Regions from separate parts of the Streptomyces sp. NPDC002125 genome, predicted to be linked through region 3. Evidence: riboswitches for the same ligand, from Rfam matches in the RefSeq annotation. Region 3 holds a riboswitch; each other region holds the start of a gene.
What was found. A riboswitch is a leader RNA that binds a small molecule or an ion and turns the genes downstream of it on or off. The one in region 3 is predicted to bind cyclic di-AMP.
Positions count from the first base shown of each region.

Region 1 (6,464 bases), on a different contig from region 3:
ACCCAGCTCGCCGCTCTCAACGCCGACGCCGAGAATTTCGCGGACCGCGCCAGCCGCACCCAGGAGCGCATCGACCTGAGGGAGCGCCAGGCCGCCGAGAAGAAGAAGCGCGAGGAGGAGGCGGCGCGCCGCGAGGCCGCCCGTCCCAAGTTCGCACTGCCCGTGAAGCAGCACGGCCTCAGCGCCACCTACGGCCAGGCCGGGGTGAACTGGATGTCCGCGCACACGGGCATCGACTTCCCGGTCTCCTACGGCACCCCCGTGATGGCGGCGACCGACGGCACCGTGCGCACCCAGTTGAACAGCGCGTACGGAAACATGGTGATCGTCACCGCCGCCGACGGCACCGAGACCTGGTACTGCCACCTCAGCACCGCGCGCATCCGTTCCGGTTCGGTCAAGGCCGGTGACGTCATCGCCTACTCGGGAGACTCCGGCAACTCCACCGGACCCCACCTGCACTTCGAGGTACGGCCCGGTGGCGGCTCTGCGATCGACCCGCTGCCGTGGTTCCGCAGCCACGGCATCAACCCGTACTGAGCCCTGCGCCGGAACCCGCACCCGGACCCGTGCCGCGTCAGGGGCAAGGGCTGCTGCCCCCGCCCCTGACGCGCCGGCGGGTCAGAGCTTCTCGACCGGGGCGTACCGCAGCAGGAGCTTCTTGGGCCGCTCGTCGCCGAAGTCGACCGTCGCCTTCGCCTGGTCGCCGAACCCCTCGACCGCCGTCACCGTGCCCAGCCCGAACTGATCGTGCGTGACCCGGTCCCCGACCACCAGGGTGACCACCGGCTTCTCCGAGGTGCGCCGGGTCGCGAACCCCGAGGGACCGGACTTCGAGCGCGACGAGGACAGCGACGACGTGATCCCCGACGTGGGTCCCGCCGGAGCGGCCATCGGTCCCTTGCGCTTCCACTCCAGGTGCTGGTCCGGGATCTCCTCCAGGAACCGCGAGGGCGGGTTGTACGAGGGCTGGCCCCAGGCGCTCCGCATCGCCGCCCGGGTCAGATACAGCCGCTCGCGGGCGCGCGTGATGCCCACATAGGCGAGCCTGCGCTCCTCCTCCAGCTCCTTCACCTGGCCCAGCGCGCGCATGTGAGGGAAGACGCCGTCCTCCATGCCGGTCAGGAACACCACCGGGAATTCGAGGCCCTTGGCCGTGTGCAGCGTCATCAGCGTGATGACGCCCGAGCCGTCCTCGTCCTCGTCGGGGATCTGGTCGGAGTCGGCGACGAGCGCGACCTTCTCCAGGAACTCGGCGAGGGTCCCCGCGCCCTCCTCCTCCGCGCGCTCCTGCTCGAATTCGAGGGCGACCGCCGCGAGTTCCTGGAGGTTCTCGACGCGGGTCTCGTCCTGCGGGTCGGTGGAGGCCTGGAGTTCGGCGAGATAGCCGGTCCGCTCCAGGACCGCCTCCAGCACGACGGCCGGGCCCGCGCCGGACTCCACGATCGTGCGGAGCTCCTCCATGAGGGTGTTGAACCGCTTCACGGCGTTGGCCGAGCGGGCCGCCATTCCGTACGCCTCGTCGACGCGGCGCAGCGCCTGCGGGAAGGAGATCTTCTCGCGCATCGACAGGGCGTCGATCATCGCCTCGGCCCGGTCGCCGATGCCCCGCTTGGGAACGTTCAGGATGCGGCGCAGCGGGACGGTGTCCTCGGGGTTGGCGAGGACCCGGAGGTAGGCCAGGACGTCCCTGACCTCCTTACGCTCGTAGAAGCGCACTCCGCCGACGACCTTGTAGGGCAGTCCGACGCGGATGAAGATCTCTTCGAAGACACGGGACTGGGCGTTCGTGCGGTAGAAGACGGCGACGTCGCCCGCCTTCGCGTCCCCCGCGTCCGTCAGCCGGTCGATCTCGTCGGCGACGAACTGCGCCTCGTCGTGCTCGGTGTCGGCGACGTAGCCCGCGATCCGGGTGCCCTCGCCGGCGTTGGTCCAGAGGTTCTTGGGGCGGCGGCTCTCGTTGCGCTCGATGACGGCGTTGGCGGCGGAGAGGATCGTCTGCGTGGAGCGGTAGTTCTGCTCCAGCATGATCGTGGTCGCGTCGGGATAGTCCTCCTCGAACTGGAGGATGTTGCGGATGGTCGCGCCGCGGAAGGCGTAGATCGACTGGTCCGCGTCACCGACGACGCAGAGCTCGCCGGGGGCCTCGGCCTCTCCGGACGGGCCCACCAGCTCACGCACCAGGGTGTACTGCGCGTGGTTGGTGTCCTGGTACTCGTCGACCAGGACGTGACGGAAGCGGCGGCGGTAGTGCTCGGCGACGTCCGGGAACGCCTGGAGCAGGTGGACCGTGGTCATGATGATGTCGTCGAAGTCCAGGGCGTTGGCCTCGCGCAGCCGCGCCTGGTACAGCGCGTAGGCCTGGGCGAGAGTCTTCTCGAAGCCTCCCCCATTCTCGGCTTCGCTCGAATGGGAGGTGCCCCCAGCGGCCTGCCCGGCGAACGTCTCCTCGTCGATCAGCTCGTTCTTCAGGTTCGAGACCTTCGCCGTGAACGACTTCGGCGGGTAGCGCTTGGGGTCGAGGTCCAGATCGCGGCAGACCAGCGCCATCAGCCGCTTGGAGTCGGCGGCGTCGTAGATCGAGAACGACGAGGTGAAGCCGAGGCGCTTGGACTCGCGGCGCAGGATGCGCACGCACGCGCTGTGGAACGTCATGACCCACATGGCGTTGGCCCGCGGTCCGACGAGCTGCTCGACGCGCTCCTTCATCTCGCCCGCAGCCTTGTTGGTGAAGGTGATCGCCAGGATCTGCCCCGGGTGCACCCCGCGCTCGGCCAGCAGATGGGCGATGCGGTGGGTCAGCACCCTGGTCTTGCCCGATCCCGCGCCGGCGACGATGAGCAGCGGGGACCCGGCGTGCACGACGGCGGCGCGCTGCTCGGTGTTCAGCCCGTCGAGCAGCGCGGCCGAGTCGATGACGGGGCGCGGGGCGCCGTCGCGGTAGTACGCGTCGCGCGGCGGCGGAGGCGCGTCGAAGACGTCCTCGAAGAGGCCCTCGGGCACGGCTTCGGGGGCGTGTTCCTCCGGGGGCGGCGGGGGTCCGTCGTCCGACTGCTGGAGGCCGGTCAGGAAACTGTCGTCAAAGAGGCTGCTCATCGCCTCACGAGTCTAGGCGGCCGCACCGACAGCCCGGGGCCTCATCGGCGACAAGGGCCAAGGCCGTGCGCGTACCGAGACGGAACACCCACGGTGGGTGAGATTCCGGATACGGTCCGGGGCGCGCGGACCGCCTTCCGGAAAAGGTCACGAAAATGTATCGGGCATATCGAACATCAACCTTCACAGGGACACCACGGGTTGGCTAGCGTGCTCCGACGGGTGCCCCGTACCCCCTTGAGGCGAACCGCGCCGCACGGGCACCCCCGCCGAATCCGCACTCCCCCGGGAGCCCGGAACCGGGGACCCACACGCAGCACCGGGGTGAATCGGTCCGTCTCCACCGGACCGTAGGGCAGCCTTCCGTTCCGCCCGAACCCGACAGCTAACCCGGTAGGCGGTCCACGGAAGGAGATGCCGGCCTTGGCGTCGCATCGCAAGCCGCGCACCCGGGTGCGCACCACCACCCCTGCCGTCGGTCTCACGACCGCGGCGCTCGCCTCCGTCACCCTGCTGTCCACGCAGAGCGCCACGGCCGCCCCCGCCGAGCCGAAGCCCAGCATCGAGGAAGTCCAGAAGAAGGTCGACGCCCTCTACCGGCAGGCCGGCACCGCGACGCAGAAGTACAACGAGGCGAAGGCCGCGCAGACCGAGCAGCGCTCCAAGGTCGACGACCTGCTGGAGGCCGCCGCGAAGCGCGCCGACAAGCTCAACGAGACGCGCCGGGAGCTGGGCAACTACGCCGCCGCGCAGTACCGCAGCGGCTCGATCGCCCCGACGGCGACGTTCTTCCTCGCGGACGACCCGCAGTCGTATTTCGACCAGGACCAGCTGATGGCCCGGATGACCAGCCAGCAGCAGAAGGCGGTCGCCGACTTCCGTACGCAGCAGAAGGAAGCCGCGGCAAAGCGGGCCGAGGCGACGAAGAGCCTGGAGACGCTCACCGAGTCGCAGGCCACGCTGCGCACCAGCAAGCAGGACGTGCAGGCGAAGCTCTCCGAGGCCCGCACGCTGCTGTCGAAGCTGACCGCCGAGGAGAAGGCACGGCTGGCGGAGCTGGAGCGCAAGAAGGAGGCGGAGGCGAAACGCAAGGCCGAGGAACTGGCCAGGCAGCAGGCCGCCGCCGCGAAGGAGAAGGCCGACCAGGCGGCCGAGGAGGAGGCCGCGAAGGAGGAGGCGGGCACGGAGACCGGCGGCACGGGCTCCGACAGCGGCTACGCCTCGAAGGCCGACAAGGTCCTCGCCTTCGCCGCCGCCCAGATCGGCAAGCCGTACGTCTGGGGGGCGACGGGCCCGTCCTCGTACGACTGCTCCGGGCTCACCCAGGCCGCCTGGAAGGCGGCCGGCGTCGATCTGCCGCGCACCACGTGGGACCAGGTCGAGGTGGGCACCCGGGTGGCCACGGCGGACCTCCAGCCGGGGGACCTGGTCTTCTTCTACGACGACATCAGCCACGTCGGCATCTACAAGGGCGACGGCATGATGATCCACGCGCCGAAGCCGGGTGCGAACGTCCGCGAGGAGTCGATCTACTACATGCCGATCTACGGCAGCGTGCGCCCGGCGTAGCCTCGCCGCCCGCACACGGCGGGGGGCCCGGAAGTGATCCCCCGGGCCCCCCGCCGTGCGACCGCCTGCCGCTCAGGTCCAGAGCGTGGCGATGAAGATGTTGGCGACCGTCAGCCCGCCGACCGCGGCGAACGCGCCCTTCTCCACCTTCTCCTCGTCCCGCTTCACATAGACGAGCGCCAGGATCACGATCAGGACCAGCAGCTTCACGCCGATCTTGATGTTGTTCACGGTCTGGTCGTCGGCCTGGTTGAGGCCGACGAGGGCGACGCCCGTCACGAGCATGGTGAGCGCGCCGTGCAGCATGGCCGGCACGAAGCGCGCCGTACCCGCCCCCATGGCCTTCATCTGGGTCAGGAAGCCGCCCAGCAGGGAGGCGATACCGATGATGTGCAGGGCCACGAAGACATTGATGAGTACGTCCATGGCCGCAGCCTAACCACGCCCATACCAGCACTCTTCGGCCAGGTACGACTTCCCGATGAATTGCCCCCGAGCCTGCGCGGATTGTCGGACTCCGGTTGATTTTTCCGGTCACTCGGCGGAAGTGAAACAGCACATGCGGGCAATAGCTGTCATTACGCCTCTTCCCGGCGCCCCGGGTTTAGCGTCCCTCCCAGGTGACCGACTCTGCACCGCCGCCCCGTACCGGGTGGCACCCCGGTCACCCCGCCGGGAGATCCGGCGGCGGGCCGCTCCCCCCTGTGGTGGCCCGTCGCCGGACCCGGGCGGGCCCGCCGGTACCCCCCGACGGGCAGTCGAACGGAAGGACGCACCACCCTCGTGGCCGCGCATCGAAAACCCGCTCACCGCAAGCCCAAGCAGAGTCTGTTCTCCGGCCCTGCTGCCCGCACCGCCGCGACGCTCGCCCTGGCCGGGGCCGCCACCGCGACCTGCCTGGACGGCGCCGCCCAGGCGGAGCCCCAGCTCACCCCGGCCCAGGTCAAGGCCAAGGTCGACCGGCTGTACCACGAGGCCGAGGCGGCCACCGAGAAGTACAACGGCGCCAAGGAGACGGCGGCCCGCTCGGAGAAGTCCGTCGACGCGCTGCGCGACGAGGCCGCCCGCAGGACCGAGCGCCTCAACACCGCGCGTGACGCCCTCGGCGCGTACGCCACCGCCCAGTACCGCAGCGCCGGCGTCGACCCCGCCGTGCGGCTGGCCCTCTCCTCCGACCCGGACGAGTATCTGGAGCGCGCCTCCTTCGAGGACCGGGCGGGCGACCGTCAGGCGGGCGCGATCAACGGCGTACGCCGGCAGATCAGCGACCTCGCGCAGGTGCGTGCCAGGGCCGAGGACGAGCTGGAGGTCCTCGCCGCCCGCCGGGCCGACCTGAAGAAGCACAAGGACGAGGTCCGGACCAAGCTGTCCGGCGCCCGGAAGCTGCTGGCCACCCTCACCGCCGCCCAGCGCGCCGCCTACGAGCGTTCCGCCGACGCCGCGCACGGCGGCACGGACCGCGCCGACCGGAGCGCCCCGCGCGGCTCCGTGGCCGCGCCCAACGCCCGCGCGGCACAGGCCGTGGACTTCGCGTACGGGGCGCTCGGCAAGCCGTACGTCTGGGGCGCCACCGGGCCCTCGTCCTTCGACTGCTCGGGGCTCACCCAGGCCGCGTGGCGCGCAGCGGGGGTGTCCCTGCCGCGTACCACGTACACCCAGATCAACGCGGGCCAACGCCTCTCCCGCTCCGAACTGGCCCCGGGCGACCTGGTGTTCTTCTACCCGGGAGTCACCCATGTCGGGCTCTACATCGGCGGCGGGCAGATGATCCACGCCCCGCGCCCGGGCGCGCCCGTACG
Region 1 covers NZ_JBSFDD010000008.1:90,046-96,509, forward strand. Annotated here, with positions in the region: gene ACWCQM_RS16220 (peptidoglycan DD-metalloendopeptidase family protein) at 1-540, shown strand, start outside; gene pcrA (DNA helicase PcrA) at 622-3,096, opposite strand; cyclic di-AMP (ydaO/yuaA leader) riboswitch at 3,354-3,512, shown strand; gene ACWCQM_RS16230 (NlpC/P60 family protein) at 3,511-4,665, shown strand; gene ACWCQM_RS16235 (hypothetical protein) at 4,738-5,091, opposite strand; gene ACWCQM_RS16240 (NlpC/P60 family protein) at 5,449-6,464, shown strand, end outside.
Region 1: linked by a shared signal. The riboswitch ahead of ACWCQM_RS16230 (NlpC/P60 family protein) and the one ahead of ACWCQM_RS24400 (transglycosylase SLT domain-containing protein) in region 3 are both predicted to bind cyclic di-AMP.

Region 2 (6,464 bases), on a different contig from region 3:
TGAGCGGTGTGGACATGGTGGGAGGCCCTCCAGACAGGCGATGAGCAGGTTCGGGGGTGCGGCAAACACCCTTGATCACGGCACTATGCCTGCCAACTGCGGGAAAAGCACCCATTGTTGGTGCGAGAAATCGGTGATGAGGGGTTCCCCTGTGTCCGGAGGTGTGGACGGGCGGCAGGGCGGGGTGGTCAGGGCAGCCTCCGGGATGGCGTAGAGTTGCTCTCACAACGACGCGGGGTGGAGCAGCTCGGTAGCTCGCTGGGCTCATAACCCAGAGGTCGCAGGTTCAAATCCTGTCCCCGCTACTGAAGACAGAGGCCCGGATCCTTCCAAGGATCCGGGCCTCTGTCGTATGCCCGCGTGCGGTCGTCCGCTCCGGGCTTGACCTTGACGTTGCGTAAAGATCTACCGTTTCCCGCATGGAGTGGTCCATACAGGAGATAGCCCGCCACGCGGGCACCACGAGCCGCACGCTCCGGCACTACGGAGACCTCGGCCTCCTGGTGCCGAGCCGCACGGGTGCCAACGGCTACCGCTATTACGACCAGGAGGCCCTGGTCAGGCTCCAGCGCATCCTGCTGCTGCGGGAGCTGGGGCTCTCGCTGCCCGCGATCAAGGACGTACTGGAGGGGCAGCGGGACGCCTCCGCGGCACTGCGGGCCCATCTGGGCCTGCTGGAGCAGGAGCGGGAGCGCATCGGGCGGCAGATCTCCTCGGTGCGGACCACTCTCCGGAGGACCGAGGAAGGGGAGGGGCTCATGGCCGAGGAAGTGTTCGACGGCTTCGATCACACGGTGTACGAGCAGGAGGTCACCGAGCGCTGGGGCCGGGAGGCGTACGAGCGGAGCGGCCGGTGGTGGCGCGGGCTGGGCCCCGCCGAGCGGGCCCGGTTCCAGGAGGAGCACGAGACCATCGCCCGGGACTACGGCCGGGCGAGGGCGGCCGGACGGGACGCGGGCGCCGAGGAGGTGCAGGACATCGCGCGCCGGCACTGCGACTGGCTCTCGGTCACGAGGGAGCCCACGCGCTCCTATGTGACGGGCCTCGCCGAGATGTACGCCGCCGATCCGCGCTTCGCGAAGAACTACGATCGGCACGGGGACGGAACGGCCGTCTTCGTACGGGATGCACTGACGGTCTACGCGCAGCACCGGCTCTCCGGCTGACCTCCGGCGGGGCGGGGCTCCGGCGCGCTCCTCCCTTTGGCCGATGACGGGTCGCCGCTCGGCGCGGCTCCGGCCAGCCTGGGTGGGGCGCGGTACCGTCCGCAGCCGTGGACGGACGGGGCAGGAGCGCACAGGTGGGGATGCGGGACGGACGGCGAGGGGGTGCTGCCGGGAACGCCCGTGCGCGGCGGTTCGTGCGCATGCTGCCCGCGCTGATGATCTGCGTCGGTGTGGCCTTCGACCTGGGCACACCGGCCGAGGTGACCGCCGTTCCGCTCTTCGCCGCCGCCGCGCTGGTCGCGGCCCCGTTCTTCTCGCTGGCCTCCACGGTCCGCGTCGGAGTGGCCGCGATCCTCGTCGTGCTCGCCATCCGGATCTCGGACGGTGTGGTGTTCAGGGTCGCCCCGCTGACCGATCTCCTCACCCTGTTCACCGTGTCCGTGCTCGCCGTCGTCATCAACGGCGTCGTGCGGCGCGGGAACGAGCAGCTGGCCTCGGCCCGGGTCATCGCCGAGACCGCGATGCGGGCGGTGCTCCCGATGCCCGAGTCCCGGATCGGCGGACTCCAGATCGCGGCGCGTTACGAGGCGGCGCAGGCGGACGAGTTCGTCGGCGGAGACCTGTACGCCGTGACGGACACCCCGTACGGGGTGCGGCTGGTGGTCGGGGACGTACGGGGCAAGGGGCTGGACGCCGTGGCGGCGGTGGCCGTGGTGATCGGGGCGTTCCGGGAGGCCGCCGAGCAGGAGCGGTCGCTGGAGGGCGTGGTCCAGCGGCTGGAGCGGGCGCTGGCGCGTGAGGGCGCGCGGCGCGGGGGGTTCGACTCCACGGAGGGGTTCGTGACCGCGGTGCTCGCCGAGATCCCGGCGGGCTCGGCCACGCTGCGGACCATCAACCGGGGCCATCCCGAGCCGCTGTTGCTGTACCCGGACGGGGCGCTCGACGTGCTGGCGCCCACCGTGCCGGCGCTGCCGCTGGGGATGGGGCTCGGCACCTGGCCGGACCGTTCGGACGAGTGGCCGCTGCCGGCCGGTTCGACGTTCCTGGCGTTCACGGACGGGCTGTCCGAGGCGCGGGACGCGCACGGTGTGTTCTACGACCCGGAGGCCCGGCTGCGCGGCCGGATCTTCCCGGGGCCGGAGGAGTTGCTGTCCGCGCTCACCGACGACGTGCGGCTGCACACCGGGGGCAGGTCGACGGACGACCTGGCGCTCCTCGCGGTCGGCCGGCCGGCCCGGGGGCAGCCGGACCGGCGGACGACCGTGAAGATCGTGGGACGGGACAGTGAATGACCGACGGCGACACTCCGTAGCCGAGGGGCATCTCTCCGCATAACATTTGACACACCGTCAGAAACTGAGGGGGTGTCGCGGGGTGCTCAACTCGCCCGTTTGCGACCGTTTGGGCCCTTAAAGTCCAGGCCAGAGCGCTGAACGATCTGTGGGAACAGCTTGGAATCGGACCCGGGTGTCTATTAACGTTCGATAACGCAGCGCGGTTGTACCTGTCGTCGCAAGAGGCGGCACCGTGCGCAGCGCCGAATTCCGCAAGGGAACCGGGGAACCACCTACATGGGGTGAATCGGACACCTGTGTCTCGTGAGAGACGAAGGGGCCCGTAGGAGACCTTCCTGCTCCGAACCCGTCAGCTAACCCGGTAGGCGAGAAGGAAGGAAAGGAGTGCGCCCACGTGGCGTCAAACCAGCCTGCCCCCGAGGCCCCGTCATCCTTCAGGCCCGGAAGCTTCGGTGATGAGGACAGGTCATGGGAGGAATGGAACCCCACCGAGGAGTCCATCCGTCCCGTACGCGGCAGGCACCGCGTAGCCAAGCAGCGCGGCCTCGCCCGTAGCTCCACCGTCCTCGGTGTCGGTGTCATCGCGGCCGTCGGTGCGGGTGGCATGGCCACCGCGCAGAGCAAGCCGCCGGTCTCCATCTCCCTTCCCGATTCGATCGCGGACAACCTCCCCGACGCCAAGTCCCTTCCCGGTGTCGGCGCGTTCATGTCCGGCGACTCCGACTCGGACCACGAGACGGTCGCCGCGTCCTCCCCCCTCACCACCGCGGGCATCACCGCCGCCGAGGCCGAGCAGGGCGCCACCGACGCGGGCGAGGCGCTGCGCGCCCGGATTCTCCAGCAGGCCGAGCAGCAGCAGGCCGGCGCCGACGCCGAGGCGAAGGCCGCTCAGGAGCAGGCGGCCGCCGAGGCGGCCGCGGCCCAGGCCGCGAAGCAGCAGAGCGACGCCGAGAAGAAGGCGGCCGCCGAGAAGAAGGCGGCCGAAGAGGCGGCGAAGAAGAAGGCCGAGGCCGAGCGCCTTGCCAAGCTCGCCGCCAGCTACGCCGTCCCGACCTCCTCGTACACCATCACCTCGACCTTCGGTCAGGCCGGTTCGATGTGGTCCTCCGGCTATCACACCGGGCTGGACTTCGCGGCGCCGACCGGCACCCCGGTCAAGGCCGTGCACAGCGGCACGGTGAAGTCGGCCGGCTGGTCGGGTTCGTACGGCTACCGCACGGTCCTGGAGCTCGATGACGGCACCGAGATCTGGTACTGCCACCAGTCCTCGATGGACGTCACCGCGGGCCAGAAGGTCACCACCGGCGACACCATCGGCCGCGTCGGCGCCACGGGCAACGTGACCGGCCCGCACCTCCACCTGGAGATCCACACCGCCGATGGCTCGGGCGTCGACCCCATGAGCTGGCTGCGCGGCAAGGGCCTCACCATCTGAGCCCACGCGCCGGCACCCGGCGCACCGGTACCCCGGCGGCCCTGACGCACGACCCCCCGACGTCAGGGCCGCCGGTCCCGTGTGCGGCCCATGCGCCCGCTGAAGCGGAATAGCTCCTTCGGGCGATCGGTTGACCTTGGGTATGACATCTCTGCGCCCGCTCGGTTCTTCGAGCCTCCAGGTCTTCCCCCTCGCACTCGGCGGCAACGTCTTCGGCTGGACGGCCGACGAGGAGCGGACGTTCGCGGTTCTCGACGCGTACACGGCGGCCGGGGGCAACTTCATCGACACCGCCGACTCCTACTCCGCCTGGATACCGGGCAACGAGGGCGGTGAGTCGGAGAGGCTCATCGGCACGTGGCTGGCGGCCCGCTCCCGCCGCGACGATGTCGTCATCGCCACCAAGGTCGGCGCCCACCCCGAGTACAAGGGGCTCTCGGCGACCACCATCAAGGCGGCGGCCGAGGCCTCGCTGCGCAGGCTCGGCACCGACCACATCGACCTCTACTACACGCACTTCGACGACGAGAGCGTCCCCGTCGAGGAGATCGTCACCGCGCTCGACCAGCTGGTGAAGGCCGGTTCGGTGCGGGAGATCGCCGCGTCCAACATCAGCCCCGAGCGGCTCAGGGCCTCCCTGGAGTTCTCCGAGCGCGAGGGCCTGGCCCGTTACGTGGCGCTCCAGCCGCACTACAACCTCGTCTCGCGCGACACCTACGAGGGCGCGCTCCAGGAGACGGCGGCCGGCGCCGGGCTCGCGGCCGTCCCGTACTACGCGCTGGCCTCGGGCTTCCTCACCGGCAAGTACCGGCCGGGGGCCTCCGTGGAGAGCGCCCGGGCCCAGGGTGCGGGCAAGCATCTGGAGACCGAGCGCGGGCGCAAGGTCCTTGCCGCGCTCGACAAGGTCGCCCAGGAGCACGACGCGGAGATCGCGACGGTCGCCCTCGCCTGGCTGGCCGCCCGGCCGACCGTGGCCGCGCCGATCGCCTCCGCCCGTACGGTCGAACAGCTGCCCGCGCTGGTGGCGGTGGCCGATCTGCGGCTGACCGAGCAGGACCTGGCGGAGCTCACCGAAGCCTCCGCCTGACCTTCAGCGGCCGCCCTGGGCGCCGCCGCTGTCCTCCCGGTAGGGGTTGTAGCCGCCGTAGTGGCGGTGCGGCGCGGGCGGCTGCCGCACGGCCGCGTCCCCGTAGGGCATCTGACGGGGGAACGGGAGAGGCGCGGGTGGCCGGGGCACGCGCACCCGGCCCGTCGCGTGGGCGGCGTGCGTCAGGGCGGGGGACGCGACGAGCCTGCGGTGCCACAGGTGGTGCAGCAACTCCTGCTCGCGGAGGGCGAAGTCGGGGCCCGCGCCGTCGTGCCGGGCCCTGCGGCGCAGCATCGCCAGGGACGTCGCGAACGACTCGTACTCCGCGACCGTGCGGGCGGCGGCCCTGCCCCGGCCGCGGTCCGGATGGCTGTTCCAGTGCCTGGCCATGTCCCGGGCCATGCCCCGCGCCCGCATCGAGGCCAGGGCGAGCGGCTCGGCGGGGGCGAGCCAGCCGGCCGCCGCGTACACCGGGAGCTCGGTGGAGAGCGTGCGCAGCTCCCGCTGGCGCGACCAGATCGCCAGCCAGGTCACCAGGGCGAAGCACGGCACCATGAACGCGCCGTAGACCACGTAGAAGCCGTACGGGCCGAGGGCCGACGAGCCGTTCCACAGGGCGTGCAGGCCCATGGCGAGCACGAGCCCGAGCAGCGGCAGCGTGATCCGGCGTATCCGGTGGCGCCGCCCTCCGAGCGCCGCCATGCCGAGGCCGATGCCGGAGAGCACCGTGAACAGCGGGTGCGCGAACGGGGACATCACCACGCGCACGAAGAAGGTCCCGGCCGTCACCGAGGCGAAGCCCGTGGTGCCGAGCTCCTGGTCCTCGCCGAAGGCGTTGCCCAGATAGAGGATGTTCTCCGTGAAGGCGAAGCCGGTCGCGGTGAATCCGGCGACCACGATGCCGTCGACGACTCCGCCGAACTCCCTTCTGCGGAACAGGAAGATCAGCAGGACCGCCGTGGCCTTGGCGCTCTCCTCGACGACCGGCGCGATGACTGTGGCCCCGAGGGTGTCGGCGCTTCCCGGGTCGGCGGTGGCCGTCGCTATCCAGCGGGTCGCGAAGGAGTTGGCCAGGATCGCCACCAGCGCGGCGGCGCACGCGCCCCAGAAGAACGCGAACAGCAGATTCCGCCAGGGGCCTGGCTCCACCCGGTCGAGCCAGCGGAACGCCGACATCAGCAGCGGCACGGGCAGCACGGCCAGGCCCAGCCCCACCAGGAAGCCCTCGGTGCCGGTCTGTTCGCGCACCAGGGCCAGGATGAACAGACCGCAGAGCGCGAGCACCGTGATCACCGCCCCGGCGCGGAACGCCTTGCTGCGCCAGACCATGCCGACGCGGCGCGGCCGGTAACGCCACTGGCCACGCTCCGGGACGGCGCCCAGGAACTCGTCGAGCCGCTGCTCCTCGAGAACCGGGACGGCCGGCTGCTGGTGCTGCACGGACCCCTCGGACACCTGTCGACCCTAACGAGGGGGACTGA
Region 2 covers NZ_JBSFDD010000003.1:10,300-16,763, reverse strand. Annotated here, with positions in the region: gene ACWCQM_RS05860 (hypothetical protein) at 1-16, opposite strand, end outside; tRNA gene ACWCQM_RS05855 (tRNA-Met) at 232-305, shown strand; gene ACWCQM_RS05850 (MerR family transcriptional regulator) at 420-1,166, shown strand; gene ACWCQM_RS05845 (PP2C family protein-serine/threonine phosphatase) at 1,301-2,458, shown strand; cyclic di-AMP (ydaO/yuaA leader) riboswitch at 2,692-2,844, shown strand; gene ACWCQM_RS05840 (M23 family metallopeptidase) at 2,856-3,896, shown strand; gene ACWCQM_RS05835 (aldo/keto reductase) at 4,039-4,983, shown strand; gene ACWCQM_RS05830 (PrsW family intramembrane metalloprotease) at 4,987-6,438, opposite strand.
Region 2: linked by a shared signal. The riboswitch ahead of ACWCQM_RS05840 (M23 family metallopeptidase) and the one ahead of ACWCQM_RS24400 (transglycosylase SLT domain-containing protein) in region 3 are both predicted to bind cyclic di-AMP.

Region 3 (6,464 bases):
GCGGGCCGCCTCCAGGGCGGGCACACCGGCCGCGTGGAGGGCGTGGGCCCGTTCGCGTACGTACGCGAGGTAGCCGATGTGCTCCCGTACCCCGGTCGGATCGAGCACCGGTCCGTGGCCGGGCACGATCACCTCGGCCCCGGTGGCCAGCACACGCTCGCAGGCGTCGATCACGTTGCTCAGCGGGCCGGCCCAGTGCACCGGGTGGTCCCCGGGCTGCCGTTCGGTGGAGGCGAAGACGATGTCGCCGCTGAACACGGTGCGCTGGGCAGGCAGATGGACGATCAGGTCGCCCGTGGTGTGCGCGGGCGGGAGGGACGTCACCTGGACCGTGTGCTCCCCCAGGGTCAGTTCGAGCTCGCCCGTGAAGTAGGTCGTCGGCAGCACCTCCTCGGTGGCCGACCAGTCGAAGCCGCCGAAATGGCGGCCGAGATAGGCGCCGAGGGGGGTCGCCGGGTCGCTTCCGGCCACCAGTGCGTGCTGTTGCCGGGGCGTGGGGTCGTAGTGGATGTGCTCCCGGGCCTCCCGGGTCGCGATGATCTCCGCGTCCGGGAGCACGCCCGCGCCCCAGAAGTGGTCCCCGTTGGCATGGGTCACGATCACCCGGTCGATGCTCACTCCGTCGGGCAGTCGCTTCTCGCTCTCGACGAGGAACTGCCCGGCCAGCAGCGGGTCGTACGGGGTGTCGATCCACAGCGCGCCGCGCTGCGAGACCAGGAGGCCGCAGTTGGCCAGGCCCCAGCCCCGCTTCGGCGGCAGCCAGGCGTACAAGCCCGCGCCGAGGTCGACGACGTCCCCACCCGTGATCGGCATGGGGCGATTATGCCGACCACGATCCGTCAGCGCGTTCGAACTCGGCCAACACACAGACCCGGTGACGCGAAATCGACCCTGACTCCCGCCGCCCGCCGCCCGGCGGTGACGGTCCGGCGTCTCGGCCCATCGGCCGATCGGAGGATTTCCCACGCGATGGCCGGGATGTCACCCCGCGCGTTCACGGCTCGCGACAGATACCCACCCCGGAACGACAGAACCCGAATGAGCCGACTACCCACCGAGCTTGGCCGAAAACAGCCGTACCACGGCGCACGGAACCGGCGACCCTTTGCTTGTTCTTGCTCGATTGACCCATGTAACATGCAGAATTGAGCAAACCGGCGACGATTTCACCCAGCCCACCCCTCGGGTGCGAGCAGCAGCGGAAGCGGAGTGCGCACATGTCCTTTGTCGAGACCGAGACAGCGAGCCAGCCGGAGTGCTGGCGCCGTGCCGTGGATGTCGCCGCCGACCGGGCGGCGGCCCTGCCCGCCGGCGGTGAGCGCGTCGCCGTGGTCGGCTGCGGCACGTCGTACTACATGGCGCAGGCGTACGCCGCCCTCCGCGAGGCCTCGGGGCAGGGCGAGTCGGACGCGTTCGCCGCGTCGGAGTTCCCCTTCGGGAGGCCGTACGACCGGGTCGTCGCGCTGACACGGTCGGGCACCACCACCGAGGTCCTCGGCCTGCTGAACCGGCTGCGGGGCACCACCAGGACCGTGGCGGTGACCGCCGACCCGCACACCCCGGTGACGGACGCGGCGGACGAGCTGGTCGTCCTCGACTTCGCCGACGAACGGTCCGTGGTGCAGACGCGGTTCGCGACCACGGCCCTGACCCTGTTCCGCGCCCACCTCGGGCTGCACACCGACGAGGTCGTACGGGACGCGGAGCAGGCGCTCGCCGAGCCGCTTCCCGACGGGGTGCTGGAGTGCACCCAGTTCAGCTTCCTGGGGCGCGGCTGGACGGTCGGGATCGCCAACGAGGCGGCGCTCAAGATGAAGGAGGCGTCCCTGTCCTGGACGGAGTCCTATCCGGCGATGGAGTACCGCCACGGCCCGATCAGCATCGCCACGGCCGGCACCGCGACCTGGATGTTCGGCGCGGCACCGGAGGGCCTGGCGGAACAGGTGCGGGCGACGGGGGCCCGGTGGGTGGAGAGCGGCCTGGACCCCCTGGCCGACCTGGTGCGCGTCCAGCGGCTGGCGGTCGCCCGCGCCGTGGCCAGGGGACTCGACCCGGATCTGCCGCGCCATCTGACACGGTCGGTCGTACTCGAAGGGGCGCCGGGAGCCTGACCCCGCGTCACGGCATGCCGCGTACCGGGCCGGCGGGCGGCCCGGTACGCGGCGACGGCCGTGCGGGTCAGCCCTCTTCGAAGTGGGCGTCCAGCGCGGCGTCGAGATCCGCCGTCCACTCCTTGAGGCTGCTCCGCGCCTCGGCCTCGACCTCGGCGTTGAACCACCGGCGGCTGGACAGGTGGACGGTCACGGTGAACCGGCGTCCGAAACGGCCGGTCTTGACCTCGACCGCGCCGATCTCGGACCAGTCGAACTCCGCTTCCTGGTCGTCCAGCGTGAAGCGGACGCCCGTGGCGTCCACCCGGATGGATCCGCGCCGGTCGCTGACCTCGAAGACGGGTCCGTCCTCGCCGTCGGAACCCTCGCGCTCCACGCCGGCTTCCGTGTCCGCGACGGCGTCCGCGACAGCGCCGGAGTCCGCGTCGTTCCCGGACTCCCCCGCGTCGCCGGATTCCTCCGGCTCCTCGGCGTCCTCGGCCGCGAGCACGACCGCGTCCTCCGGTTCCGGGACCCCCTCGGGCGCCGCCTTCTCCGCCTCCGCCTCAGCCCCCGTTCGCGCGGCGACAGGGGCCGTCAGGCCGGGGATGAACGCCGGGTCTGTCCCCGCGGCGAACTCGGGCTTGGTGTTCGAATCTATGCGCTGCTCCACGGCGGGCAGTATGGACGACGAACCTGTACGAGACCAGTCAACGCGTCCCGACCGGCCTGTCGTCGCGCACCCGGGAACCGCCGGGCACGACGTGACGGCCGGGCACGAGGGCACCGGAGTAGGTGTGCGCACACGAAAGACGGGTGGTACGGGTTCCGCCGAACCCGTACCACCCGTCTCTGCCGTCCGTCACTCTGTTCCCGCCGTCACGCCTCGCGCGTCAGCGGGTCATGTGCCCTCGGGGCTCAGTAGGCCCCGAAGACGTTGTCGATCGAGCCGTACCGGTCGGCGGCGTAGTTGCACGCGGCCGTTATGTTGGCGACCGGGTCGTAGCTGTCCGTCGACGTACCGGGCACGTGGTAGGCCTGGAAGGTCGGGTCGATGACCTGGAGGAGGCCCTTCGACGGGATGCCGGCGGCGGCGTTCGAGTCCCAGTTGTTGATGGCCTGGGGGTTGCCGGAGGACTCACGCATGATGTTGCGGTGGATGCCCTCGTAGCTGCCGGGGATGCCGTGCTCGGCCATGATGGCGAGCGACTCCTTGATCCAGCCGTCCAGGTCGTCGGTGTACGCGGCCGGCTCGGCGGCGGGGGCGGCCTCGGCGGCGGCGGGAGCGCCCTCCGCGGCGATCGGGGTGCTGGTGCGCTCCGAACGGTCGGCGCGGTCGGCGCTCTCGGTACGGTCGGCGGCCTTGTCGGCCTTCTTCTCGGACGTGTCGGCCGACTTCTTCTCGGCCTTGCCGCCGACGGTCAGCTTCAGACCGGGGTGAATCAGGTCGGGATTTCCGCCGACAGACTTCTCGTTGGCCTCGTACAGGGCCTTCCAGCCACCGCTCACGGAATGCTCGCGGGCGATCTTGGCAAGCGTGTCACCCAAGATCACGGAATAGGTGGTGGAGCCCGACTTCTTCGCGGCAATTCCCTTTCCGGACACGGAAGTCGACGTGGCCGCCTTTTCGACGGCGGTCGGCTGGGCCGGGGCGGCGAAGGCACCGGTCGCGCCGAACACGGGAAGGGCGAGAGCGGCTCCACCCGTGGTCACGGCGATGACGCCGCGAGTCAGCGAACTGGTCCTGGAACGACGGTGCTTACCGTTTTCGGGCATGCTGAATTCCTCTCCGTCGCCTACGAAGTGAGCTGTCGGGTTCGGGCTGGAGATGCCCGGCCGCACGTGAATGCGACTTCACCCCGAGCCGCTCCGGATACCGGATCGGCGCTTACTTGGGTCCCCCGCTCCTGCCGTACGAGAAGTGGTCGGGTTCCCGGACGGCGGCAGGATTAGGCGTTCCATCCGGAGTGATGGTGACCGTAGGCGAGAAATAGGGAAACGAACAAGCCCGATCTCGTGATCAAAATTCACCGGCAAGATCGATTCACAGGAATTCATGTAATCCATCGCACACGGCGCCGACAACTCTTCTTGGCGCAGAAGGGAACCGGCCGCTCCGTCCGGGCGTCCGCGGCTTGTCAGGTGACGCTGGTCACGGAGTCCGATTAGGGCGTTTTGCTCCCCCTTGAAGGTCCCCAGGTCACACGAAATGGCCTTTTATGGATTACGGGATCAATTTCAAGAAAGCGATCCAAATCGGGCAGATGCCTCAGATCGCGCATCAATGGGCATACCGTCCGACACCGCGTGGAATCGATCCACGCATGACCGAGAACCCCTACGCCTCGTACCCACGGATCACCGTCCTGCCCGTCCAGCCCGGCGACCCGCCCTTCCGCATCGTCGAGATCGACGGGGAGGTGGTCGGCCGGGCGACCGCCATGACGGATGTGCTGATCGCCGCCTCGGCGGCGGGGATCCCGGTCCACGACCTCGACGATCCGGCCTCGGTGCGCTGGGTGGGCGGCGGCAAGCTCAGGTGGCGGCCGCACTGACGGGAAGGCGAAGCCCGGGGCGGGCCGGCTCGCGCGGGAGGCGCGCCGGCTCCGCACCGGGCCTGGGAAGCGGCCCCGGCCGGGGCCTGCGGGGTGGCGCCGCCCGGGGCACCCCAGCGCGGAGCTCTTCGACCTGGTGCGGCAGGGGGCCCTGCTGCCCGGGACCGGGCGGCGCCACCGCTCAAGGACGCTGAGCGGGCACACCGCGACATCGGGTCCCGGGCCACCGCGGGCAAGCTGCTGCTCGTCCCGTGGCGGCCCTCGGCCCCGGCGTGGGTGCCGTCCCGTCAGTCCTCGGCCCCGGCGTGGGGCCGTCCCGTCAGTCCTCGATCCGGATCGCGGGGGCCGGGCAGACCGCGGCGGCCTCACACGCCTCACACGTGGCGCGTCGTCACTCCATCAGCCCGGCGGCGACCGTCGCGCCGAGCTCCCAGCACGCCTCGGTGTCGGCCTTGGCCGGTTCTCCTGTGACGGTCACGGCGTCGGCCGTACGGCGCCATCCGAGCCCCGTCGTGATGGACTCGATGCCGCGTACGGCGCCGGTGACGTCGTTGCCGCCGTGGACGTAGTAGCCGAACGGCCGTCCCCGCGTCCCGTCCAGGCACGGGTAGTAGACCTGGTCGAAGAAGTGCTTGAGGGCGCCGGACATGTAGCCGAGGTTGGCCGGAGTGCCCAGCAGATAGCCGTCGGCGGCGAGCACGTCGGAGGCCGTGGCCGAGAGCGCGGCGCGCCGGACGACCCGTACGCCTTCGATGTCGTCCGTGGTCGCCCCCGCGACGACGGCCTCGAACAGCGCCTGGCAGTTGGGCGAGGGGGTGTGATGCACGATCAGCAGAGTGGCCACACCTGTGAACCCTGCCGTCCCCGTCCCCCGGAGGCAAACCGGGACGGGCGGCGGCCCGGGCTCCCGCTCAGCCGGCCGCGCGGAAGCTCCGCAGACGCAGGCTGTTGCCCACGACGAAGACCGACGAGAAGGCCATGGCCGCTCCGGCGATCATGGGGTTGAGCAGGCCCGCCGCGGCGAGCGGGAGGGCCGCCACGTTGTAGGCGAAGGCCCAGAACAGGTTCGAGCGGATCGTGCCCAGCGTCCTGCGGGAGAGCCGGATCGCGTCGGCGGCGGCGCGCAGGTCGCCCCGTACGAGCGTCAGGTCCCCGGCCTCCATGGCCGCGTCCGTCCCGGTGCCCATGGCCAGACCCAGGTCCGCCTGGGCGAGTGCGGCGGCGTCATTGACGCCGTCCCCGACCATGGCGACGCTGCGGCCCTCGGCCTGGAGCTTCCTGACGACGTCGGCCTTGTCCTGCGGCATGACCTCGGCGATGACCTCGGCGATGCCGACCTCGGCGGCGACGGCCTCGGCGACCGTGCGGTTGTCGCCGGTCAGCAGGACGGGCGTCAGCCCGAGGGCGCGCAGCCGCCGGACGGCCTCCGCGCTGGTGTCCTTGACCGCGTCGGCGACCTCCAGCACGGCGCGGGCCTCACCGTCCCAGGCCACCGCGATGACGGTCCGGCCGGCCTTCTCGGCCCGGTCCTTGGCGGCCCGGAGCTCCTCGGGGAGCTCGATGGCCCACTCGCTCAGCAGCTTCTCGCGGCCGACGAGGACGGCGTGCCCGTCGACGACTCCCTGGACGCCGAGCCCGGGGACGTTGGCGAAGTCCTCGGGGGCGGGCAGGGTGCCCACCGCCGCGACCGCTCCCGTGGCGACGGCCCGGGCGACCGGGTGCTCCGAGGCGTGCTCCAGCGCGCCCGCGAGGCGGAGGGCCTGGTCCTCGTCCGTGCCCGGGGTGGTGCGGACCTTCAGCAGGGTCATCCGGCCGGTCG
Region 3 covers NZ_JBSFDD010000015.1:76,057-82,520, reverse strand. Annotated here, with positions in the region: gene ACWCQM_RS24415 (MBL fold metallo-hydrolase) at 1-813, opposite strand, end outside; gene ACWCQM_RS24410 (SIS domain-containing protein) at 1,218-2,111, shown strand; gene ACWCQM_RS24405 (hypothetical protein) at 2,179-2,763, opposite strand; gene ACWCQM_RS24400 (transglycosylase SLT domain-containing protein) at 3,009-3,866, opposite strand; cyclic di-AMP (ydaO/yuaA leader) riboswitch at 3,869-4,056, opposite strand; gene ACWCQM_RS24395 (hypothetical protein) at 4,415-4,645, shown strand; gene ACWCQM_RS24390 (flavodoxin family protein) at 5,037-5,489, opposite strand; gene ACWCQM_RS24385 (heavy metal translocating P-type ATPase) at 5,557-6,464, opposite strand, start outside.